DNA from 2 places in the Brevibacillus sp. SIMBA_040 genome. Region 1 is predicted to be linked to the other one. Evidence: riboswitches for the same ligand, from Rfam matches in the RefSeq annotation. Region 1 holds a riboswitch; the other holds the start of a gene.
What was found. A riboswitch is a leader RNA that binds a small molecule or an ion and turns the genes downstream of it on or off. The one in region 1 is predicted to bind lysine.

Region 1 (5,440 bases):
CCTTTGCGACCGTACAGGGGGCAACGACAGGAATCGGTGGTATTTTTACATTGGCATTGGATATTCCCCTATTGCTTGGCACATCACTCAAGATTCTGCAGGAAATGGCTCTGTGCTATGGCTATCGTCCCGAAGAGAAACGAGAGCGGCTTTTTGTCGTCAAATGTCTTCAATTCGCTTCTTCCGATATCGTCGGTAAAAAGGCGATACTTGATGAGCTTTCACGTTTCGACGATCCAGCTACTGAAAAAGACGTCATCGCTCAGCTCCAGGGGTGGAGAGAAGTCGTCGTGACCTATACAGAAAACTTTGGGTGGAAAAAGCTGTTTCAGATGGTGCCGATCGCAGGCATTTTGTTCGGGGCGTACATCAATCGTTCCACTGTACAGGATGTCGCCGAGGCTGGCATGATGCTGTACCAAAAACGGCGAATCCTGGAGCGGTTGCGTCAAGCATGAGAATAAGAGCACTATTCGTGCCAATCCTCCGCAGTGATGGCATACATGTTGTGGTCTTCCCACTTTCCATAGATTTGCAAATAGCGCAGGGATAATCCTTCATAACGAAAACGGTTCTTTTCGAGTACGCGAATAGAGCCAAGATTGCGTGGCATGACCGCAGCTTGCACGCGATGCAAATTGGCAGTGGTAAAGGCGAATTGCAAAGCGAGTCCAACAGCGGAGGTAGTATAGCCGCGTCCATTGCAGCTTTGATCCATAAAATAGCCCAATGTTGCGTTTTGCCAAGCACCGCGGACGACATTGGACAAGGCGACACGACCGATCATTTCCTCTTTTTCGGAAAGAAAAACGCCAAAAGCAAATCCGGACCCATTTTCGAAGTCCTGTATGGCCTGGGCTACTTGCTGCTGCTGACCTTCCAATGTCAGGTGAGAAGGGAGACGGATCGGTTCGAATGGCGCCAGAAAATCTTGGTTACGCAGCCGAAGCTCCAATAGCTCGGCTGCGTCCTGTTCACGAAGAGGGCGTAAATAGATAGCATCGGTATGTAATTGCATCGAGCGATCCTCCTATAGAAAAAATGGTGGATCGATAGTGTACCACGTTTTCTCTTCGCAGGAAATGCAATACGAATAAAAGAGTGAAAATATTCGTTACAATCCGAGAGCTTCCACAAAAGAAACGCCATAAGCTTTGCATTTCTCAACTTCCTTGGCATTGGGGGTGAGCTCGATTTTCAGCCCCTCCAATGGCGTTTCTGCTCCACGCTCGCGAGCTTTTTCTAATAGAATATCCACAGCGGCACCTACATGCTCATAGTTTGAGTCGCATGAACCAAAAGCGATGACCTTTTTGCCACTTAAATCAATGTTGTTCATTTCTTCATAGAAGTCCAGGCATTCGTCTGGCAGCTCTCCATCTCCCCATGTATACGCGCCAAGGGCAATGCCGTCGTACGACTCCAGCTCTTGTGCACTGGCATCCATCACTTCCTTTATCACCATCGTAGCACCTGTAGAACGAATTCCTTCTGCGATGGCCTCAGCCATTTCCTGTGTGTTTCCAGACATGCTTGCGTAAACAATCAAAAAGCTCATAAAAGGAAAACCTCCAAGTTAGTAATGAAAATCATTATCATAAACAAAATAATGAAAATGATAATCGTTGTCAATGACTAATTCATTTTTGATAAAGCTGTTGCCACAACGCATTGATTTTGGTAGAGTTAAATGAAATTATTATATGGAAGTCTAAATAGAGGTGCGCCGAGGATGAGTACATCTTTTCGTGATCTGCCAGGGGGCAGGAAAAGGAGGAAAGGCTAAAGCGCCGAAGCTGCTGCTATTCCCCTGAATAGCGATGGTTGGGGTGGATCGTGAAAAATGATCGTCCTGTCATGAAAGGTGGTAAGCCTTTTGTGGAGCGCTATTTACGATTTGCTTGCGGAGTATCCAAAGCAATGAGGTAGCGTATGCACTCATTGCTTTTTTTAGTGAATCAGAAGGTGTAAACTTCAGGTATATACTTCCTGATTCAGCTAGATTACCATTCCGCTAAAACTTACAAGCTTTTCAATTAAAAGGAGGACTCACCTGTGAACATGATGGATGCAAACGAAATTATCGCGTTTATTCAAAAAAGCGAAAAGAAAACACCTGTGAAAGTATATGTGAAGGGTAATCTGGAGGGAATCGACTTCGGAGCTAGTGCAAAGGCATTCATCACGGGGGGCACAGGTGTCGTATTTGGCGAATGGAAAGAAATCGAGCCTGTACTGACTGAGAACAAGGACAAGATCGAAGACTATGTAGTTGAAAGCGATCGTCGCAATTCTGCAATCCCATTGCTTGATACCAAAGGAATTCAAGCGCGTATTGAACCAGGTGCGATCATTCGTGACCAAGTAACGATTGGCAACAATGCAGTCATCATGATGGGTGCTTCTATCAACATCGGTGCTGTTATTGGTGAGGGCACGATGATTGATATGAACGTAGTTGTAGGTGGTCGTGGAACGATCGGGAAAAACTGCCATATCGGTGCAGGCTCCGTTATTGCGGGTGTAATTGAACCGCCTTCTGCTACGCCAGTAGTCATCGAAGACGATGTTGTGATCGGTGCCAACGCAGTGGTGCTTGAGGGTGTGCGCGTAGGGAAAGGTGCTGTTGTTGCAGCTGGTGCGGTTGTCATTGAAGATGTACCGCCATACGTAGTAGTAGCAGGTACTCCAGCTCGTGTCATCAAGCAAATCGACGAAAAGACTCGCTCCAAAACAGAAATCAAACAGGAACTACGTCAGCTCTAAGGGAGTGTGTGGTCATGGATTGGCGTTCGCTTGATGAACAATACATCGTCTCCACGTACAATCGTCTTCCGATAGCAATCGCCAAAGGGGAAGGCAATTATTTGTACGATACCAATGGCAAAAAATATTTGGATTTGTTTACTGGACTCGCAGTGAATGTGCTCGGTCACTCACATCCACGTATTTTGCGCGCGCTTCATGAGCAAGGAGAGCAGTTTTTGCATATATCCAACGTCTTTCTCAACCAGCCTGCGATTCGTCTGGCGCAGCGTCTGGTGGAGCAGACAATCCCGGGTAAAGTATTTTTCACCAACTCGGGTGCGGAGGCGACTGAAGCTGCCATTAAACTGATCCATAAGTGGACAAAGACGGAGGGGGCTGGACGTGAGGGGATTGTCGTTCTCAGAAATAGTTTCCACGGACGGACCCTCGGCGCTGTTCGACTGACTAGGCAAGCCCATGTCTATCAGGATTTCCCGCAGCCTGCTTTTTCGGTTTATGAGCTGGATGCAGAGGATGCGGCTGGTCTGCGCGAACTTTGCCAAAAGGTAAAGCCTGCTGCTGTTCTGATGGAGCCGGTACTTGGTTCTGGCGGAGTAGTTCCCCTGTCGGAGACATTCCTCCAAGAAGTATCAGCCATTTGCCAGGAAGAAGGCATGCTGTTTGCGATGGACGAAATTCAGACAGGTATGGGGCGAACAGGGAAGCTGTTTGCTTATCAGCACACTGCTGTCACTCCCGACCTGATACTGTTTGCCAAAGGTGTAGGTGGAGGCTTGCCACTTGGTGGTGTGATTGCTGGTACAAAGCTTATGAACCAGTTCAAGCCGGGTGATCATGGTACAACCTTTGCTCCTTCGCCACTATCAGCTGCTTTGGGGAATGCTGTCATGGATGAGCTTCTTGATCCCGCTTTTGCAAAAGGTGTGGATGAGGTGATCGCATACCTCTGGGATCAGCTGGAGGCACTACGCGAGCGTCTGGGCGATCAGCTTCAGGCATTGCGTGGGAAAGGCATGATGGTCGGTATTCCTCTTAGTGTCTCTCCTGAAGAAGCGAGTCATTTGCAGCAGCAATTGCTGGAGGAGGGTATTCTCGTCGATGTGACGCAGAAGACTATCGTTCGCCTGCTGCCGCCACTGACCCTGACAAAAGGGGATGTAGATCGGTTTTTGGATGTTTTCGCTCATTTGCTGACAACTCTCTCAGGCATGAGGGAAGGAGCGTAAATGATGGCAACTTCCACGTTTGCGCAGATCCGTCGTGATTTGCATCAAATACCCGAGCCAGGCTTTCAAGAAGTAAAAACGCAAAAATATTTGCTTGATTATCTGGAGAAGCTCCCCCAAGAGCGGCTCCAGATCAAGCTGTGGCGTACAGGGATTCTCGTCAAAATCGCAGGTACTGCTCCAAAACGGACGATCGCTTGGCGTACAGACATGGACGGTCTGCCGATCGTAGAGGAGACATCGTATCCATTCCGATCACTGCATGAGGGCTATATGCACGCATGTGGACATGATATGCACATGGCGATTGCCCTTGGTCTTTTGACGCACTTTGTGAAAAACGCGCTAGCAGATGACCTGTTGTTCCTCTTCCAGCCTGCTGAAGAAGGTCCAGGCGGAGCTCTGCCGATGATGGAGAGCGAGGAATTTGCTAGCTGGCGTCCTGATTGCATTTTTGCCCTGCATATTGCTCCCGAATATCCAGTAGGACATATCGCTACGAAGCCTGGGATTTTATTTGCGAACACATCGGAATTGTTTATTGATTTGGTCGGCAAAGGCGGTCATGCTGCGTTTCCGCACAAGGCGAACGATATGGTGGTTGCCGGAAGTCATTTAGTGACTCAGCTACAATCCGTGATTGCACGCAATATTGATCCGCTGGACTCGGCTGTTATTACCGTTGGCAAGATCGAGGGTGGAACAAAGCAAAATATTATCGCCGAAAAAGCACGGCTGGAAGGCACGATTCGGACCTTTTCCATGGAGTCCATGGCGCTTGTCAAAAGCAGAATTGAATCGCTTGTAAAAGGTGTGGAAGCCGGCTTCGAATGCTCAGCTACGATCGATTATGGCTGTGGCTATTGTCAGGTGTATAACGATGAACAGCTGACAACAGAATTTATGGATTGGGTACGTAGTGAATGCGAGGGTGTGACTCTGGTTCATTGCAAGGAAGCAATGACAGGAGAAGACTTCGGTTACTTTTTGACAGAAATCCCCGGGTTTTTATTTTGGCTAGGTGTCAATACACCCTATGGCTTGCATCATGCAAAGATTGAACCTAGTGAGGAAGCGATCGAAGTGGCAATCGATACCGTTTCCCGTTACTTCACATGGTTTTCCAAGCAGTCATAGGTTACAAATGGGATCAGAGCGGCTTATAGAGGCCGTTCTTTTTTTTTGCACTTTTTGTTATGATCATTCCTTTTAATAGGGTCAAGGGTAGGAAGTAGTTATTAACAACCTCTGTGAATAAGTCGTTTGTCCTAGGTTGTGTGTACCTGTGGATAGTGTGGATATTGTTGAAAAAACTTGTGATTTGACCACAACTATTTGCTTGTGTAGACGTATAAAGTAGTGGGAAGAAATTTCGGACAGAACAAGCGCTGTTGCGCAAACATACAGGAGGATTAAGACATGAAAAAAGCATGGTTGTCGGCCTT
Region 2 (5,440 bases), on a different contig from region 1:
GCGTCTTACCCGATTGCGGCTCTCATCAAAAAAGACCCACTTACAATCGTCATTATGGCAAATTTTGATCCGGCGCACATCCTGACTCGTCAAAAGCTGTGCAAAGGATTCCGCTATTCGTCCTTGTATGAGTGCCCATCCCTCTGCTTTGCTTATCTGCTCCAGGTGATAGCCTTGTCCTTCTTTGTCTTCTGATACCCGCATGCAAGACGGCACCAAAGCCAATGCGTGATTCAGTGCATCTACATCTTCCTGTGGCGCGGCTTCACCGCTGACCATTGCCTCTACGATTCTGCGCATTTGTTCACGAAGCCGCAACAGTGACAGCCTGACCTGGTCATCCGCTGGAGCTGGCGCCGTCAGCTTCCATTGGTGGAAAAAGGCTTCCAGCCACTCCTGCTTATCCAGTCGATTTTCTCTTTTGCCTGAACCCCGCCAATCTCGCCAATCACTATTTAAAAAGTCAATGCATAGCCACTCCACTACTGCTCCCCCGTTCATTGCATGTCCTCTCAAGAACCTCTTGTATGGAAACCCAGGATATGGTATGTTTTTCCTTGTAACGATCAAAATAGTTTTTGATAGTTACATCCATTATCATCCTTAGAGCCATTATACCGCCTACTTATTTCGTTTCACAGACGAGGAGGATGCACATGAACAGGATGGAATTACTGCTGCACGAATGGAAATGTACCTACGACAAAGAAGATTGGTACCCACCGCTAAGAAATGCTCTGACCGGACTTTCCGCTGCACAGGCCAGCTGGCGCCCTGAAGGCCTAGCCGCTAACACCATCTGGGAAAATGTCAGTCACCTGTTATTTTTCAAGGAACGGCTCTTGCATCGCATGCAAAATACCGAGTTTCCCCTGTCCGCAGAGACAAACGATGACACCTTTACCCCCTCAGGCGGTCCAGATGATGAAGAGGCATGGCAAGCCACCGTTGCTCGCATGGAGCAAGTCCATCGCCAAATACATGAAAAGCTCGCCTCGCTCTCCGAAGATGCTTTTGACCAACCGCTGCCCAGTATTCCTTTAGGGCAGAGTGTGATGAGCATCGTACTTCATGATGCCTTTCACACAGGACAAATCGTGCAAATCCGCAAGCTTCAGGGAACATGGCCAGAAAAACGCTCATTTTTATAGAGGCGCCCTTATTGGAAACTACCGTCTATGCATCTATGTACGGTAGTTTTCTTTTATAGATTCAACCTATTTCTTGCCACCATGTGTCAATCGTACAAACCTTTATCCTTTCAGCACCGTATCCTGAACATATAATAGATAAAGGAGTTGTTCGCTTTGAGCAAATGGGTTGGAGATGCACAATGAATGGCGTAAATGGACGTCATATTGTAGTAGATGCCTTTGATTGTGATCCTTTTTTACTAAATGATCTCGTTCATTTGGAAAAGCTACTGAATCAAGTCGTTTCATCACTTGGCATGCAGATCTTGGCGACTAGCTTCCACCGATTCGATCCTCAGGGAGTAACTGGCATTATTCTACTCTCTACCTCACACATTTCGATTCACACGTGGCCCGAGTACTCGTATGCTGCCTTTGATTTGTTTACATGTGGAGACGATGATCCAGCTACAGAAATTGAAACACTTATTCGTGGACTTTCCTCAAAAAGCGCGCTCGTATATGGCATAGATCGCTCTAACAAAAGCAGCGGTGCTCCGGCAATTTGGTCCATGCAATCGCGACTTGCTTCTGCAAGCACCTCCGATCATGCAAACAACATTACTTTTTCCAATGTCTCGCTCGGGATAGATTCTGCTTCAAATCGCGGTGACAACTACGACCAGATAGAACGCAACGAAATTCTAGCTGGCAAACATACCATGTTGTACGAAGGAACGAGTAATTATCAGCGCATGGAGCTGATCGAGGCAAACGACATGCGCATGTACTTGGACGGGCAGCTGCAATTCAGCTCATTGGATGAAAGAATCTATCACGAAGCACTTGTTCATCCTGCTTTCCTGTATGCTGCATCCCCTAAACGGGTACTCATTGTAGGCGGCGGTGACGGACTGGCCGTACGTGAAGTGCTCAAGTACCCTGGAGTTGAGCATGTTGACCTTGTCGATCTGGACCCGATGGTGCTGGATGTAGCTAAGCACGTACCCGCGGTCGTTTCACTGAATGAGGCGTCCTTGCATGATCCGCGTGTACACGTTCATCCTCAGGACGCAGCTCAATTTCTGGACTTGCAACGACCTTCCTATCAGATTATCATCGTGGACTTTCCTGACCCAGCCGATGAAATCATTAGCACGCTGTACACCACGGAATTTTTTCAACGCCTCGCTGCACAGCTTTCCGATGATGGTGTAATGGTTTGCCAGTCGTTTTCACCCGAAGACGCACCCACTGTTTATTGGAGTATAGAACTCTCGTTAAAGGCTGCGGGACTTCACACACAATCCTATCACTGTCTGGTTCCTTCCTTTGGTGACTGGGGCTTTCACTTGGCAGCACCGAAACCACTCATCCGCAAGACAGACAGCATACCTGTACCCGCCCGGACTCTCCCAGCAGATATAGCTGCCCTTTTTGCTTTCAAACAGGATATTTTGTTAAAACGGGCAAATGCGACGACGAATTCACTTGAGAATCTTGTTTTGCACAAGTATTATCAGCAGGAAGCTGGAAATAGTATGTAGAATGACAAATCCCCCTCAGACGCCATGCTGTCACGGGGGATTTTTTGTACAGAGGAAAAAAGAATGACTAGATTTTACATTGATAAATACTGAACAATCTTATATAGTTGATAAATAAATCAATTTCATACATGTATCCTCATCTTTCACGGTGAGGATAGAGGTCGCGGCTTTTATATGATCCTGTACGAGATTCAGCAGAAATTCATGACTGCAGGAAAAGGAAAATCCGCCGAAGTCCATCGCGTATCGCTGTGCGCATGGGCTGGGGCTGTACCCGAAAGGGACAGAACTGTCACGTCTTGCGTGCCGGCAAGCGTGTTGTGCTATCTTCAGTGAAGGCTTGGTGGGGATTTGATGATACCGCTTTGTGCCCTTTTTTATGGCTACAGGCGGTTTTTTCGTTTCCGACCTTCCTTTACGAACATCATTTTCTAGAAGGGTCGTGCAAGTAGGTTATGTCAGAAAATCAATTGCAACGTGGTTTAAAAGCCCGTCACCTGACCATGATCGCCATTGGCGGTTCTATCGGTACAGGATTGTTCCTCGCAAGCGGCGGCTCCATCCACTCTGCCGGACCTGGCGGAGCGTTGGTTGCTTACATCGCTATCAGTATCATGGTTTACTTCCTGATGACAAGTCTGGGAGAAATGGCTGCTTTCATGCCGGTTTCCGGTTCCTTCTCCACGTATGCGACGCGCTTCGTCGATCCATCTCTGGGCTTTGCCCTCGGCTGGAATTACTGGTACAACTGGGCGATTACCATTGCCGTCGAGCTTTCGGCTGCTGCTCTCATCATGAAATTTTGGTTCCCGGATACTCCCTCTATCATCTGGAGTGCCCTGTTCCTCGTCCTTATGTTCTGTCTGAATTTGTTGTCAGTCAAGAGCTATGGGGAATCTGAATATTGGTTTGCACTTATTAAGGTCATAACCGTTATTGTTTTTATCATAATTGGTGTCCTGATGATTTTCGGTATCATGGGTGGAGAAGCTGTTGGATTCCAAAACTTCACGAAAGGCGACGCTCCATTTAGTGGCGGCTTCATGGCGTTGCTTGGTGTCTTTATGATCGCCGGGTTCTCTTTCCAGGGAACAGAGCTGGTCGGTGTTGCTGCGGGTGAAAGTGAAAATCCAGCAAAAAATATTCCAAAGGCCATTCGCCAGATTTTTTGGCGCATCTTGTTGTTCTATATTTTCGCGATTCTCATTATCGGCCTTCTTGTGCCATACGATAACCCGAACTTGATTAGCGGCGATATTTCGGATATTGCAATCAGCCCGTTCACCATCGTGTTTGAAAAAGCAGGATTTGCCTTCGCTGCTTCCGTGATGAATACGGTTATCCTCACCTCGGTTCTATCCGCTGGTAACTCTGGCATGTACGCTTCTACCCGCATGCTCTGGGTGCTGGCAAAGGAAGGCAAAGCGCCAAAATGGTTTGCCAAGGTTACTCGCAACGGTGTACCGATCAATTCCTTGATCTTGACTGCGCTGATTGGAGCGCTTGCCTTTTTGTCCTCGTTGTTTGGCGATGGAGAAGTGTACATTTGGCTGTTAAACGCATCCGGGATGTCAGGCTTTATCGCCTGGCTCGGCATCGCTGTCAGTCATTATCGCTTCCGCAAAGCTTTTCTGGCGCAAGGACGCGATCTGAGAGAGCTTCCTTATCGGGCGAAATGGTTCCCGTTTGGACCGATTTTCGCATTCATCATCTGCTGTATCGTCATTCTCGGTCAAAATTACTCCGCGATTTCCGCTGAAGGGATCGACTGGAACGGGCTTATGGTGTCTTACATCGGTCTTCCACTGTTCTTGATCATTTGGTTAGTCTATAAATTAACCAAAAAAACAAAGCTGGTGCCGCTTGATCGCGTAGATTTCAGCATGGATGAAAACTCTCATTAAACGTAGTTTGCTGCTTCACCATACGATACAGAGGATCTCCTTCACCACGGGAGATCCTTTTACTTTTATTCAAGTTGGCGTTTATTCATTTCTTTCCCATATGAGTGCAAAAACTGCCTATCTCAAGGCATAGCGAAGCCAGTTTTTCCAAATCTATGTAAATATTTTTCTGCTTGTCATAACTATTTCCGTTGACGAAATAAAAGTGGAAATATATACTGTTGATTAAATTGATAGTGATAATGATTATCGTTATCAAATTTATATATACTCAGGAGGTTAGTTTAATGAAGTCCAGGCTATTCTCGACCATTTGCAGCACTACCTTGGTTACTGCATTATTGGCAAGCTCGCCCCTCGTTTTTCCCACTTCCCACGCATTTGCTGCAGAACTGAAGACGGCAGATATCATTACGATGGACCAGGCTATCGAAAAGACTCTGAAAAACAATACCGATCTGGAGCTGCTCCGATTAGCCGCCGATACAACTTACTACGATTCACTCATAACTCTTCGAGATAGTCAGGCCATAAAGGAAAATTCCATCTATACCTTCAAAGATGCACAGACGAAATACAAGAAGGCAGCAGAAGCCCAAAGAGATATTGCCACTAGCAAGGCCACTATGGATGCGTTAAAAAGTTCATTGCAGCTTCAGGTTGAAAAAGCTTATCTGGAGGTTCTCTTTCTCGAAGCAAAAATAAACTCGCACAAGGAAAGCATCCAACGCCACTATTGGTATCCATCTCCAAATGAAGAAGCCAAAGAAGCGCTTGCTAAGCTTCAAACCAGTCACCAGCAGGCGTTGGCCAAGCTGAATGATTTACTGCTGGAAGCACCTGAAAAAGAATG

Region 2: linked by a shared signal. The riboswitch ahead of SB752_RS31015 (amino acid permease) and the one ahead of dapD (2,3,4,5-tetrahydropyridine-2,6-dicarboxylate N-acetyltransferase) in region 1 are both predicted to bind lysine.

The regions. Positions count from the first base shown of each region.
Region 1 covers NZ_JAWRXI010000005.1:110,896-116,335, forward strand. The annotation lists gene SB752_RS10335 (EcsC family protein) at 1-458, shown strand, start outside; gene SB752_RS10340 (GNAT family N-acetyltransferase) at 470-1,018, opposite strand; gene SB752_RS10345 (flavodoxin) at 1,115-1,558, opposite strand; lysine riboswitch at 1,709-1,897, shown strand; gene dapD (2,3,4,5-tetrahydropyridine-2,6-dicarboxylate N-acetyltransferase) at 2,056-2,766, shown strand; gene SB752_RS10355 (aspartate aminotransferase family protein) at 2,781-3,995, shown strand; gene SB752_RS10360 (N-acetyldiaminopimelate deacetylase) at 3,999-5,132, shown strand; gene SB752_RS10365 (hypothetical protein) at 5,415-5,440, shown strand, end outside.
Region 2 covers NZ_JAWRXI010000032.1:29,822-35,261, reverse strand. The annotation lists gene SB752_RS31030 (CGNR zinc finger domain-containing protein) at 1-501, opposite strand, end outside; gene SB752_RS31025 (DinB family protein) at 657-1,151, shown strand; gene speD (adenosylmethionine decarboxylase) at 1,334-2,680, shown strand; lysine riboswitch at 2,831-3,017, shown strand; gene SB752_RS31015 (amino acid permease) at 3,139-4,587, shown strand; gene SB752_RS31010 (TolC family protein) at 4,875-5,440, shown strand, end outside.